3 regions of the Pandoraea sp. PE-S2R-1 genome follow, and region 3 is predicted to be linked to each of the others. Evidence: predicted binding sites of a transcription regulator. Region 3 holds the regulator's gene; each other region holds the start of a gene.

Region 1 (4,189 bases), on a different contig from region 3:
CAGGACATCGACATGACAAAAGCTCCAGAAGATAGACGGTAAACCTTAACCCGGCCATTCTACTGGTGTGTAACGCGCACAGCGTCGTACATTACAATGCACTACACATGCCCGCCTCCCCCCGCCGGCCTTCCCCATGTTGACGACGTCTCTGCTCGCGATCACTGCCCTGCTCAGCTTCATGATGTTGCTGATCATCGGCTCGCTGGTACGCTCGCGCGTCGCGGGAGTGCGCGAGTGGTGCTGGGCCAACGTGGCGGTGCTCATCTCGTTGCCACTGTTCGCCCTGCGCGGCCACGTCCCCGACTTCCTTTCGATTCCCGTTGCCAACGTCATGCTTGGCGGCGGCCTGCTGCTCTATTACGCCGGTTGTGCCCGCTACCTCGGCCAGTCACCGCACTGGCCGGTGCTCGGCGCGTCGCTCGGCGTGTTGGCCGGGTCCATGTTGTTCTGGTTCTACGGCAGCGAGAACACACAGTTGCGGGTCGTCATTGTCTCGGCGTATCACGCGGTGGTCCTGCTCGCCACGGCCGTGCTTATCATGCGGCACATCCCGCCACGGCGGCATCCCTATAACTATTGGCTCACGGCGGGACTCGCCACGGCATTTGCCATCGGACACATCGTGCGGGGTGCCGTGTTCGGCTGGGCACCCGCGCCCGGCCCCGAGCTGATGGGGGCGTCGACGTTCAACGCCGTCATGCTCACCATCGGCGCGGTCGTCATGCCGGCGATGACGATGGGTTCCGTCATGATGATTCACGACGCCATGCTGGCCACGGCGGAAGAAGCCGCCAATCGCGACTATCTGACGGGCGCACTCTCGCGCAAGCATTTCGATCTGCTCGCCCGGCAGGAGATGGCGCGGGCGCTGTCGCACGGCTGGCCGTTGTCGATCGTGGTCATCGACCTCGATCACTTCAAGCAGATCAACGACACCTACGGCCACGCGGGCGGCGACACCGTGCTGCGCGAGTTCGTCAAACTGGTGCGCGACGGTTTGCGCGAAGGCGATATCTTCGGGCGGCTGGGCGGCGAGGAGTTTGCCGTGCTGTTACCCGGCACCGATACGGCGGGTGCCATTCGCATTGCCGAGCGCCTGCGCGCGCAGGTGAGCCGGCATCTCGTGGCGGGGCCGTTCGGCGTCTGTCACTACACGCTGAGCGGGGGTGTCGCGACGTGGCACGAGCATGAGAGTCTGGAAGCGCTGTGCATGCGCGCCGACCGCGCCCTGTATGCCGCGAAGATCTCCGGGCGCAATCTCGTGCTCTCCGATGTACTGTCGAGCGACGAGACGGCGTCAGAGGCGGGTTGAGGCGTTAAGCGGTTAAGACCGGGCCGAATATCGACGTGCTGACGTGACTTGATGCGGGTCGGCCGCAACCGGCGTCAGTTGGCGATATCCGGGAAGAACTCGCGACGCATGCGCGCGACGTATTCCGTGAGATTCGGGTGATTGTCGATCTCGTCACGCAACAGATGCTTGAACTGCGGCGCCATCGCGCTCGCGATGAACGCAAATGCCGTGGCATCCGCGCCGCAAGGCGAATTTCCAAAGAAATACGGTTTGTCGCCGAGCAATTGGGCGGCCGCCTGAGCACCACGGGCCAGCAACTGCTGTTGCTCCGCGGGTGAGTAGCGCTGCGTGCCCTGACCTTGCAGCGTGGTGCGGATCTTGCGGCGGATGAACGATTCCGCCACCGGGCGCACCGGCCATGGAATCGACTTGAAGTACGACGCAGGACCCTTGGCGAAATTCTCGTCGTCGCACCAGCGCGCCTGCACCACATACCAATAGAAGTGATCCTCCAGCGCCTTCTCGAACATCCACGCCGCGCCACGCTGTTCGGGTGTCAGGCTGGCGTCGAAGTCGAACCCGTACTTTCGTTCGATGTGCAGGCGAATCAACGTCGAGTCCGGCACGATCTGCCCGTCGTCGTCGACAAACGGCAGCTTGCCTTTGGGGGCGCGCCGAAAGCCGCCGCGGTCCGTCTGATAAGGCAGCCCGGCCAGCTTGAGCAGCATCTGCGCTTTGATGACAAACGGGCTGGCATCGGGCAGTCCGAACGCCGGACCAAAGGTGTACAGGGTCAACATCTTGGCCAAACTCCTGCGCAAAAAGGGGATGAATACGGATGGCGCAGAGTATTACATGAGTGCGCGCCCCGGCGAACAATGTCGCGTCCACGTCACTCGCGCACTGTGATTTTATACAGTATCATGTCACCCAATCGAGGAACCTTCTCATGGAAACAATCGACTGGGATCAACTGGCGCTAAGCGCCGCCGAGCGGGATCTTGCGGGCGTCGTGCGCGAGATTGCCGCGCGTTATGCGCAGCATCACCGCACGCTCGCGGGTGAGCTGTCCGCGCGTGCCGAGGGCAATGACGCTGCCGCTGCCACCGCTGACACCGCGGCCACCACTGCCGCCAATGTCACCACTGCCGCCAATGTCACCACGACCGTCATGGCGCTCGACTGGCGCACGCTCGTGGCCATCGCCGACGAAGCCGAGGCGGACATCGGACTGCATGCGCGTCACGAGGCGTGGGTGCTTGCGCACGTGTTGCGCTTGCCGGGCGATGAAGCCCTGCGTCGCGCGGGCGAGTTGCCGGCACTCGACGCCAACGTCGACCTGCATTGGCCCGACGCGCCGACACCCGCCGTGTTCCGCGCCATCGTGGCCGCATTCGCTGGCGACGATAGCCCTGAAGACACCGCGAATTTTGCTGCGGCGAAAGGTATCAAGTCCACCCCACGTTCGTCATCGCCCCACGCCGGTGGCCCGGCATGCCCGGCCTGAATCCAGTCGATCTAGTCGATCCGGTCGACCCAGTCGATCCGGACGAGCTCGCCCGGTCGCTGTCTGCGCCGATGGTGTTCGTCGATCTTGAGACCACTGGCGGCAATGCGTTGTCCGACCGGATCACCGAAATCGGCGTGGTCGAGGTCGGACCGAACGGCATCGAGCAATGGAGTACGTTGCTCGACCCTGCCGAATCGATTCCCCCTTTCATTCAGCAACTGACCGGCATCACCAACGAGATGGTGCGGGGTCAGCCGTCGTTCGACACGCTGGCGCAAGGGCTCGCCGAACGGCTGCATGGCAAGTTGTTCGTCGCCCACAACGCGCGCTTCGATTACGGCTTTCTCAAGAATGAATTCCGTCGCGCCGGTATCCCGTTTCAGGCCGACGTTCTGTGTACCGTGCGGCTGTCGCGGCTGTTGTTTCCGGCCGCCGCGCGCCACGGGCTCGACGCGCTGATCGCACGCTTCGGCCTCGAACCGCTGGGTCGCCACCGCGCGCTCGCCGATGCCGATCTGCTCTGGCAGTTCTGGCAAAAGCTGCACACGCTCTATCAACCGGCGTTGATCGACCAAGCGGTACAGCGTGTGACCAAACGCGCCAGCCAGCCGCCACAGTTGCCGGACGAAGCCATCGACGCCCTGCCGGATACCCCCGGCGTCTATCTGTTCTATGGCGAAGGCGATACGTTGCTCTACGTCGGCAAGAGCGTCGACATTCGCGCGCGCGTGCGTTCTCACTTCTCAAGCGACCATCAGGTCGCCAAAGACTTGCGGATCTCGCAGGAAATTCGCCGCGTGGAAGCGCGGCGCACGGCGGGCGAACTCGGGGCGTTGCTGCTGGAATCGCAACTCGTCAAACAGTTGCAGCCGATTCATAACCGGATGCTGCGTCGCTCGGCCAGTCTCTATAGCTGGCAGATGGATGCGCAGAGCGACACGCCGCAACTCGTGAACGCCCGCACCGTGGACTTTGCCAGTGCGGGCACGCTCTACGGCACGTTCTCGTCGCGCAACCGGGCAGAAATGGCACTGCGGTCGCTCGCCGACGAGCATCGGCTTTGCTGTGCCCAGCTCGGGCTGGAGAAAAGCGAGGCGGGACGCCCCTGCTTCGGCTATCAGGTCAAACGCTGCGACGGCGTGTGTACCGGTGCAGCGCCCCTGGCCCCGCACACGGCGCGCCTGCGCGAAGCGCTCGCCACCCTGCAATTGCAGACGTGGCCCTACGATGGCCCGATCGCCATTGAAGAGCGCCGCGCGACTGCCGAAGGTGTCGTGGATGACGCCGACGGCCCCAACGTCGAATATCACGTGATCGACCGTTGGCAGTACCTTGGGAGCGTCAGTTCACAAGACGCCCTGAATGATCTGATCGACGGCATG
Region 2 (4,189 bases), on a different contig from region 3:
AGAGCGAGCGGCGCAATTCATCGGGCGATGTTTGCCGCAACGCCAGCTCGGCTTGCATGCGCAGCCCCGCGAGCGGCGTCTTCAATTGATGGGCGGCGTCGGCGATGAAGCGCTGCTGGAGCTTCATGTTTGTCTCAAGCCGCCCCAGCAGATCGTTCAGCGAATTCACGAGCGGGGCAATCTCCGGCGGCGCTTGCCGGGCTTCGAGTGGCGAGAGATCGTCGGGACGCCGCGCGCGAATGTGTTCCTGCAACGCATGCAACGGGGCGAGGCCGCGCGACAGCCCGAACCAGACAAGCACGATGGCCAGCGGCAGGATGACGAACTGCGGCAGGATCACGCCCTTGATGATTTCGTTCGCCAGTTGGCTGCGCTTGTCGAGTGTCTCGGCGACTTGAGCGAGCGCCATGCCGCCTTTCGGTTCGAGACGCGGCAGATCGACATAAGTGAACGCTACGCGAATGTCGTTGCCACCGAGGGTTTCGTCGCGAAATTGCACGACACCCGGCTGCGGGCGGTCGTCTTCATGAGGCAGCGGCAAGTCGGCGGTGCCGGCTACGAGTTCGCCCTTCGCGCCAAGTACCTGAAAGTAGACACTGTCGGTCGCGTCGGCGCGCAGCAGATCGCGCGCGGGCATGGGCAGCGTCAACGTGACTTGTCCGCGATCGGTATGGACCTGCTGGGCAAGCACGTAAGTGTTGGTTTCGAGGGCGCGATCAAAGGGGCCGTTGGCAATCGACTTGGCGACGAGATACGTCACCGCAATGCTCATCGGCCAGAGCAGCAGCAACGGCGCGAGCATCCAGTCGAGAATCTCGCCGAACAGCGAGCGGGGCGGGGGCTCGGCTTCGCGCTCGAGCGGCGCGCCGAAGCCGGGGCGCGTGAAGGGATCGGCGTAAGGGTCGAACGGGTCGGTGGTGTCGGCCGAGTCGAGCGACGGTTCTTCGATGTCGGGCGGGAAGGCGTCGTCGTATGCCGAACTTGACGAACTTGACGAACGCGACGGCCGAGAGCCGCCCGCCGTGTTCGCCGTGTTGGCATCGCGATGATGACGAAGACTCAGGCGCATAAAACCTCGGAATTTCTGGCGGGCCTTGCGTCTCTGAAGGCGCTGGTGTCCGGCCGGTGACGCTTGGCGGTCATCACGCCGGGTTCACTTGATCTGCGGCCGTCGTCCGGGTGGCATCCCGTGGGGCAGATCGCGTCACACCCCCGCGTCGCACCCCATCACGCCGCATTGGCAGGCGCGGTGGCGGGTTTTTCCAGACAGTAGCCCAGTCCGCGGATCGTCGCAATGCGCACGCCACTCGGCTCGATCTTCTTGCGCAGCCGGTGCATGTACACCTCGATGGCGTTGTTGCTCACCTCTTCGCCCCAGCCGCACAGATGGTCGACGAGCTGCTCCTTCGAGACGAGCCGGCCGGTGCGCAGCAGCAGCACTTCGAGCAGTTCGAGCTCGCGCGCCGACAGATCCAGCATCTGCTCATGAATATAGGCAGTGCGCCCGACCTGATCGAAACTGAGCGGGCCGTGCCGGATCACGGTCGAGCCGCCGCCCGCGCCGCGCCGCGTAAGCGCTCGCACGCGCGCTTCGAGTTCGGCGAGTGCAAACGGCTTCGCCATATAGTCGTCGGCGCCGAGATCGAGCCCTTTCACGCGCGCATCGACGCTGTCCGACGCGGTCAGGATCAATACAGGCAAATGGGAATTTCGTGCGCGCAACCGGCGCAGGACTTCGTGGCCAGGCAGGCGGGGCAAACCAAGATCGAGAATCAGCAGATCGAACGTCTGGGCGGACAGCGCGGAGTCGGCTTCGAGCCCGGTTTTGACGTGATCGACGGCGTAGCCTCCCTGACGCAGCGAGCGGGTCAGGGCGTCAGCCAGAATGCTGTCATCCTCTGCGATGAGAATTCGCATGGGCGTGATAGGCTTGTTAGGCACCGGAGCCTGACGGCTGCGGCGTGTCTCCTGTGATGTTGCGGCGCGTGGTTCGCGGCTTTTTTTGTCGTTTCGGCGCTTTCGGACAACAGGCACTTGCCAAAAGCACTGTTTTTTTATACAGTGCTGGCATTCACGCCTCACTCGAGCCGTCTCGCTCATCATATCAAAGGACGATTCATGGAAGAAAGCAAGAAAGGGTCTGCCAATCTGTCGGCCGAGAAGGGCAAGGCGCTCGCCGCTGCCCTCGCGCAGATCGAAAAGCAATTCGGCAAGGGCTCGATCATGCGTCTGGGCGACAGCGAGGTCGAAGCTGACATCCAGGTCGTCTCGACCGGCTCGCTGGGTCTGGACATCGCGCTCGGCGTCGGTGGCCTGCCGCGCGGCCGTGTGATCGAAATCTACGGCCCGGAATCGTCGGGCAAGACGACGCTCACGCTGCAAGTCGTGGCGGAAATGCAAAAGATCGGCGGCACCTGCGCGTTCATCGACGCAGAACACGCCCTCGACGTCGGCTACGCCAGCAAGCTGGGCGTTTCGGTCCCGGAACTGCTGATTTCGCAGCCGGACACCGGTGAACAAGCATTGGAAATCGCCGACGCGCTGGTGCGTTCGGGCTCGATCGACCTCATCGTGATCGACTCGGTGGCGGCCCTGGTGCCGAAGGCCGAAATCGAAGGCGAAATGGGCGACTCGCTGCCGGGCCTGCAAGCCCGTCTGATGTCGCAGGCGCTGCGCAAGCTCACCGGCACGATCAAGCGGACGAACTGCACGGTTATCTTCATCAACCAGATCCGGATGAAGATCGGCGTGATGTTCGGCAACCCGGAAACGACGACGGGCGGTAACGCGCTGAAGTTCTACGCCTCGGTGCGTCTGGACATCCGCCGTATCGGTTCGATCAAGAAGGGCGACGAAGTCGTTGGTAACGAAACCCGCGTGAAGGTCGTCAAGAACAAGGTGGCGCCGCCGTTCCGCGAAGCCATCTTCGACATCCTGTACGGTCAGGGCATCTCGCGCGAAGGCGAAATCATCGATCTGGGCGTGACCGCGAAGATCGTCGAAAAGTCGGGCGCCTGGTATAGCTACAACGGCGAGAAGATCGGCCAAGGTAAGGACAACGCGCGCGAATTCCTGCGTGAAAATCCTGACATCGGCCACGAGATCGAAAACAAGGTGCGTGCATCGCTCGGCGTGACGGCGATCAACGAGACCGGCGAGATCGAAGCAGACGACGAGGTCTGATGACCCCCGAGTCAATACGGCAACGCGACGCTGATACGGCGTCGCGTTGCCGTTTTTGTTTGTTGTTTTGCTTTTGCCGTTCTGGTCTCGTTTTGGTCTCGTTCTAGTCCTATCCGCGCGCTCTTTTCATGATCAATCGACGTCCTCCCCGCAACCCGCAAGATCCGCCGCCTCCGCCGGGTGACGACGCGGTGGCGGTCAAGCGCTCGCGAAAACCGGTGCTCAGTCTCAAAGGCCGCGCCATGGGCTATCTGTCGCGCCGGGAATACAGCCGTGCGGAATTGCGCCGCAAGCTGATGCCGTACGCCGATGCCGAGGACCCCGAAGCACTGGATCGTCTGCTCGACACGCTTGAGGCCGAACGCTGGTTGTCCAACGAGCGGTTTGCGGAAAGTGTGGTGCACCGCCGCTCGTCGCGGCTCGGTACGTCGCGTATCGTCGGCGAACTCAAACAACATCAGGTCGACCCGGACACCGTCTCCGCGCTGGCCGAGCAATTGCGCGAGACTGAGTTGTCCCGCGCGCGTGCCGTCTGGCAACGCAAGTTCGGCGAAGTTGCCACCACCCCCGAGGCGCGCGCCAAGCAGATGCGCTTTCTCGCATCGCGTGGCTTTTCGCGTACCGTTATCAGCAAAATCGTACGGGGCGCCGACGAATTCCTGGACGACGACTGAGCCGCATCCGGCGAGCGCAAAAAATGTTTCTCATGAATAGGCGGCCATTCATCGGCAATGTGCGCCGTTCGTGAGGGCTTGCGAGGCACGTCACGTGACGTATGACGCGGCACGGAAACTCGCATGACACCTTGGTTGCGCGCTTATCGGGTTGTGGCGTCGCACCATGCTCGCCGCGACCTCGAAATTCGCATAACCCGACCGATGGGTCGGGTAATCGAGCCTTATGCAGCGGGCGTCTGCTGCACTGCGGCAGAAGACTTCGTGGCCTATGCTAGAATCAAGGTCTTTCTGCGTTCATGCATTGCACACTCTCGCATGCCGCTCTCTGA
Region 3 (4,189 bases):
GCAAGCGTTACCTCAAGGAACACGAGCGCAAGCGCGCTTCGCGCGACGCGTCGTAAGGTCGTCGCCGGCGATAGGCTCGGCAGCCAATGGGAGTCTCCCGTCCGGTTGCCGATGCCAGTCTGTTGGAAAGAAAGCCGGTGCTCAGCGCCGGCTTTTTTATTTGACGCGCCCGTGCGTTTTCGACCCGGCCGAGTCACTTTGTACGTTCCCACTTCACATCAACCCCCTCGATCTAGCTATTCGACATGACTGAGTTTGTTCGCACTGAGATTCGTGGCCGTATCGGTTTCATCACGCTCGCACGCCCGAAGGCGCTTAACGCACTCTCGCACGACATGATTCGTGCGATCGCCAGCGCTTTGCACGTCTGGCGAGACGATCCCCAAGTGCTGGGCGTCGTGTTGCAGGGAGAAGGCGAGAAGGGCTTGTGCGCAGGCGGTGACATTCGCTATTTCCATGAAGTCGTCAGCCGGGGTGGCGAAGCGACGGCGGGCATCATGGACTTCTTCACCGACGAATACACGCTGAACTACACCATCGCCACATATCCGAAGCCGTACATCGCGTTGATGGATGGTGTGGTGATGGGCGGTGGCATGGGGATCTCGCAAGGCGCAGCGTTGCGCATCGTGACCGAAGCCACACGCATGGCGATGCCGGAGACAGCCATCGGCCTGTTTCCCGATGTTGGCGGCGGGTTCTTCCTCGCGAATCTCGCGGGGCACCTCGGTGAATATCTCGGCATGACGGGCGCGGTGTTCGGCGCCGTTGACGCCTGCGAGATCGGTCTGGCCGACGTGGTGATGCCGCGTGCGTCGCTGTCGGCGCTATGCGAGCAACTGGCAACGGGGGACTGGCAAGATAGCGATGCCGTGCTGAATGCAGCCCGCAATTTCGCGCGCGAAAGTCTGCCGCCGGTTGGGCTGGTTCAGGGCAAGCTCGCGGCACTGCGTGACGTCATCGACACGCACTTCAGTCATGCTGACGCCACGGCAATTCTGCATTCGCTGGCGCGTGAAGCGCGTTGCGAATATGCCGGCTGGGCGCAGGAAACCGAGGACCTGCTGCGTAACAAGCGCTCACCGCTGATGGTGTGCGTCACGCTGGAGCAAGTGCGGCGTGCTCGCAAATTGTCGCTGGCGGAAGACCTGCGGGAAGAATGGCTGATGATGCGCTGCGTTTTCAATCTGGATGGGCGCACGGGTGCCGAAGGTGTTGAGGGCATTCGCGCCCTCGTGGTCGATAAAGACCACACACCGCGTTGGCAACACGCTCGCATCGAAGACGTCAAACCGGCAGACGTTGCCCGGTTCTTCGATGGCGAGCGTGGTGGTGCCGATCACCCGTTGGCAACGCTGGGCGAGTAAAAGACGCCGCGCCTACGCGCGAATACACGCGCCTACACCGCTGCCTGACAAAACTGCTCGCCAACGGCCTGATCGAGTTTGCGACAGATGTCGGCGATGCTGCCGACCATCACGATGTGCGAGACGTCACGATAGACGCGCACATCGTCATGCGCGTCGCGGCGTGTCTGCAATTCACGCACATTTCGCGATGCCTTGACCGCTTGCGCAGCGGGGCAGGCGCGACGCGCAGCCGAACTGACAACGGAAGCGATAGCGCGGGGCAGGGCGGTGGTGCGGGTACGCGCCGGGACCGTGTAAGAACGTGCGATGGCCGGTGCGGCCGCGAACGGTCCGGACAAGGCCGACAGGCCATACACCGCAGACAGACGCGCCTGCGCTGAGGCGGTGGCCGTGCGAATGCGAGGTTGACCGAGGGACGTGCGCAGCAAACCAAAGAGTCGAGCCATGATGCGTTTCCTTCTTCCAATAGCGGTTGGAGAGAGGTGTCCTGTCGCATCGCTTCACAAATCGCAGGCGCAGCAGGGCACGGGCGCCGGACCCAGCCCGGCGCAAATCAGCGTTACTTGATCGTCAGGGAATGGCGCGCGACGTGAAGTCGTTGCGCGCCTTTGGCTTGCGCCTAGAGATCGTTATTGCGAATCAGGCCGACCGCGATCCCTTCCAGCGCAAAATCACCACTGCCTTCGTTGACGTTGATGTTCTCGAAGTCAGGGTTCTCGGCAATCAGCTCCACGCCGCCCTTCACGCGGTGGAAGCGCTTGACCGTGACGTCGTCGCCGATACGCGCCACGACGATTTGTCCTTCGCGCGCATCTGCGGCTTTCTGCACGGCCAGCAGATCACCGTCGAGAATGCCGGCATCGCGCATCGACATCCCGCGCACTTTCAGCAGGTAATCGGGCTGACGGGCAAACATGTTCGGATCGCACTGGAAATTGCGTTCGATATGCTCCTGCGCCAGAATCGGGCTGCCTGCGGCCACGCGCCCGACGAGCGGCAGCGAGAGTTGCATCAGCCCCATATGCGGCAGCGTGAACTGATGCACGCCGCCCGCCTCATCGAGACGTTTGAGCCGGATGCCGCGCGATTGCCCGGCGGAAAGCTCGATCACACCCTTGCGCGCCAGCGCCCGCAGATGTTCCTCGGCCGCATTGGCCGAAGAGAAGCCCAGCTCGGCGGCAATCTCTGCGCGTGTCGGCGGGAAGCCGGTGCGCTCAATGGCCTGGCGAACCAGTTCGTAGACCTGCTGTTGACGTGCGGTAAGTTTGATCATGGCATCACTGTATGGAAGCACAGGTGGCTGTATTTTTATACAGTGTTTCCAAAAGCGCAAGCGAAAACTTCAAGTACTTCATGAGCTTCGCGGTCAAATACCCCGATTTCTGCCGCAAACCGGTGCCTCTCATCCCTCAGCACAAAATCTCTAATCCTTATTCCGGTATAAACAAAAGCCAAAATATTATTTTTAATTATTTAGCCGCCCCCCTAGACTGGCCTCCTACCACACGAAAGCAAAAAAGGAGCGAAAGTCATGAGCATTGCAGCACGGGGTTCGAAAGCTAAGAAACTGGCGACCGCACTGGGCGCTATCGCACTGTCCGTCGGCATGACGGTACAGGCACAAGCGGCAAGCTTTTCGCTGCTCAACGTGTCGTACGACCCGACGCGTGAGCTTTATGCCGATTACAACAAGGCTTTCGAAGCCCATTACAAACAGACCACGGGTGACACCGTCACGCTGAAGGCCTCGCACGGCGGTTCGGGCAAGCAAGCCCGCACGGTGCTCGATGGCGCACCGGCCGATGTGGTCACGCTCGGTATTTCTGCCGACATCGACGAACTCGCGCAAGCCGGTCTGGTGAACAAGGACTGGCAGAAGCGCCTGCCGGACAACGCCACGCCGTACACGTCGACCATCGTGCTGCTCGTGCGCAAGGGCAACCCCAAGAACATCAAGGACTGGGACGATCTGGCCAAGCCGGGCATCAGCGTCGTGACGCCGAACCCGAAGACGTCGGCCGGCGCCCGCTGGAACTACCTCGCCGCATGGCTGTTCGCGCTCAAGGCACCGGGCGGTAATGAACAGAAGGCGCAGGACTTCGTCAAGGCGATCTACAAGAACGTGGGCGTGCTGGACTCGGGCGCACGCGGCGCGACGACGACGTTCGTCGAGCGCGGCATCGGCGACGTGCTGATCGCCTGGGAAAACGAAGCGCTGCTGTCGGTGAAGGATCTCGGTCCGGACAAGTTCGACATCGTGGTGCCGTCGTCGTCGATTCTGACGGAGCCGCCGGTGGCCGTGGTTGACAAGAACGTCGACAAGCATGGCACGCGCAAGGTGGCCGAAGCCTACCTCCAATGGCTGTACTCGCCGCAAGGGCAGGAGATTGCCGCGAAGCACTTCTATCGTCCGCGTTCGCCGGAAATCGCCAAGAAGTACGCGTCGCAGTATCCGAAGCTCAAGTTGTACACGGTGGATGCCGATCTCGGCGGCTGGACCAAGACGCAGGCCAAGCACTTCGCTGACGGCGGCATCTTCGATCAGATCTACACCAAGAAGTAATTCAGAAAAAAAGGAACGAAGGGGACCATCGCATGAGTACCGCACTGTTTCCAATCTGGCGTAAGCCGAGTGCATTGCCGGGCTTCGGCCTGACGATGGGCTACACCGTGGCGTACCTGAGTCTGGTCGTGCTGGTGCCGTTGCTGATGGTCTTCATCAAGGCTAGCTCGCTCGATTGGGCGAGTTTTGTCACCGCCGTGAGTTCGCCGCGCGTGCTGGCGTCGTATCGCCTCACGTTCGGCATCTCGCTGGCGGC

The links. The regulator LexA, encoded in region 3, represses DNA repair genes until DNA is damaged. The targets are predictions, from matches to a motif close to ACTGTATNNNNATACAGT.
Region 1: CDV44_RS26730 (DUF2471 family protein) is a predicted target of LexA. The motif match lies at 2,200-2,217, and genes of this name have one in related genera.
Region 2: recA (recombinase RecA) is a predicted target of LexA. The motif match lies at 2,046-2,063, and genes of this name have one in related genera.

What each region holds. Positions count from the first base shown of each region.
Region 1 is NZ_NGUR01000019.1:119,303-123,491, forward strand. It holds gene CDV44_RS26715 (DUF4019 domain-containing protein) at 1-14, opposite strand, end outside; gene CDV44_RS26720 (GGDEF domain-containing protein) at 137-1,315, shown strand; gene CDV44_RS26725 (glutathione S-transferase C-terminal domain-containing protein) at 1,390-2,097, opposite strand; gene CDV44_RS26730 (DUF2471 family protein) at 2,247-2,804, shown strand; gene CDV44_RS26735 (exonuclease domain-containing protein) at 2,792-4,189, shown strand, end outside.
Region 2 is NZ_NGUR01000005.1:178,408-182,596, forward strand. It holds gene CDV44_RS02040 (sensor histidine kinase) at 1-1,069, opposite strand, end outside; gene CDV44_RS02045 (response regulator transcription factor) at 1,228-1,917, opposite strand; gene recA (recombinase RecA) at 2,119-3,183, shown strand; gene recX (recombination regulator RecX) at 3,312-3,857, shown strand; gene CDV44_RS02060 (DUF2889 domain-containing protein) at 4,176-4,189, shown strand, end outside.
Region 3 is NZ_NGUR01000012.1:103,688-107,876, reverse strand. It holds gene typA (translational GTPase TypA) at 1-56, shown strand, start outside; gene CDV44_RS15650 (enoyl-CoA hydratase/isomerase family protein) at 246-1,367, shown strand; gene CDV44_RS15645 (hypothetical protein) at 1,400-1,816, opposite strand; gene lexA (transcriptional repressor LexA) at 1,990-2,643, opposite strand; gene CDV44_RS15635 (sulfate ABC transporter substrate-binding protein) at 2,902-3,933, shown strand; gene cysT (sulfate ABC transporter permease subunit CysT) at 3,966-4,189, shown strand, end outside.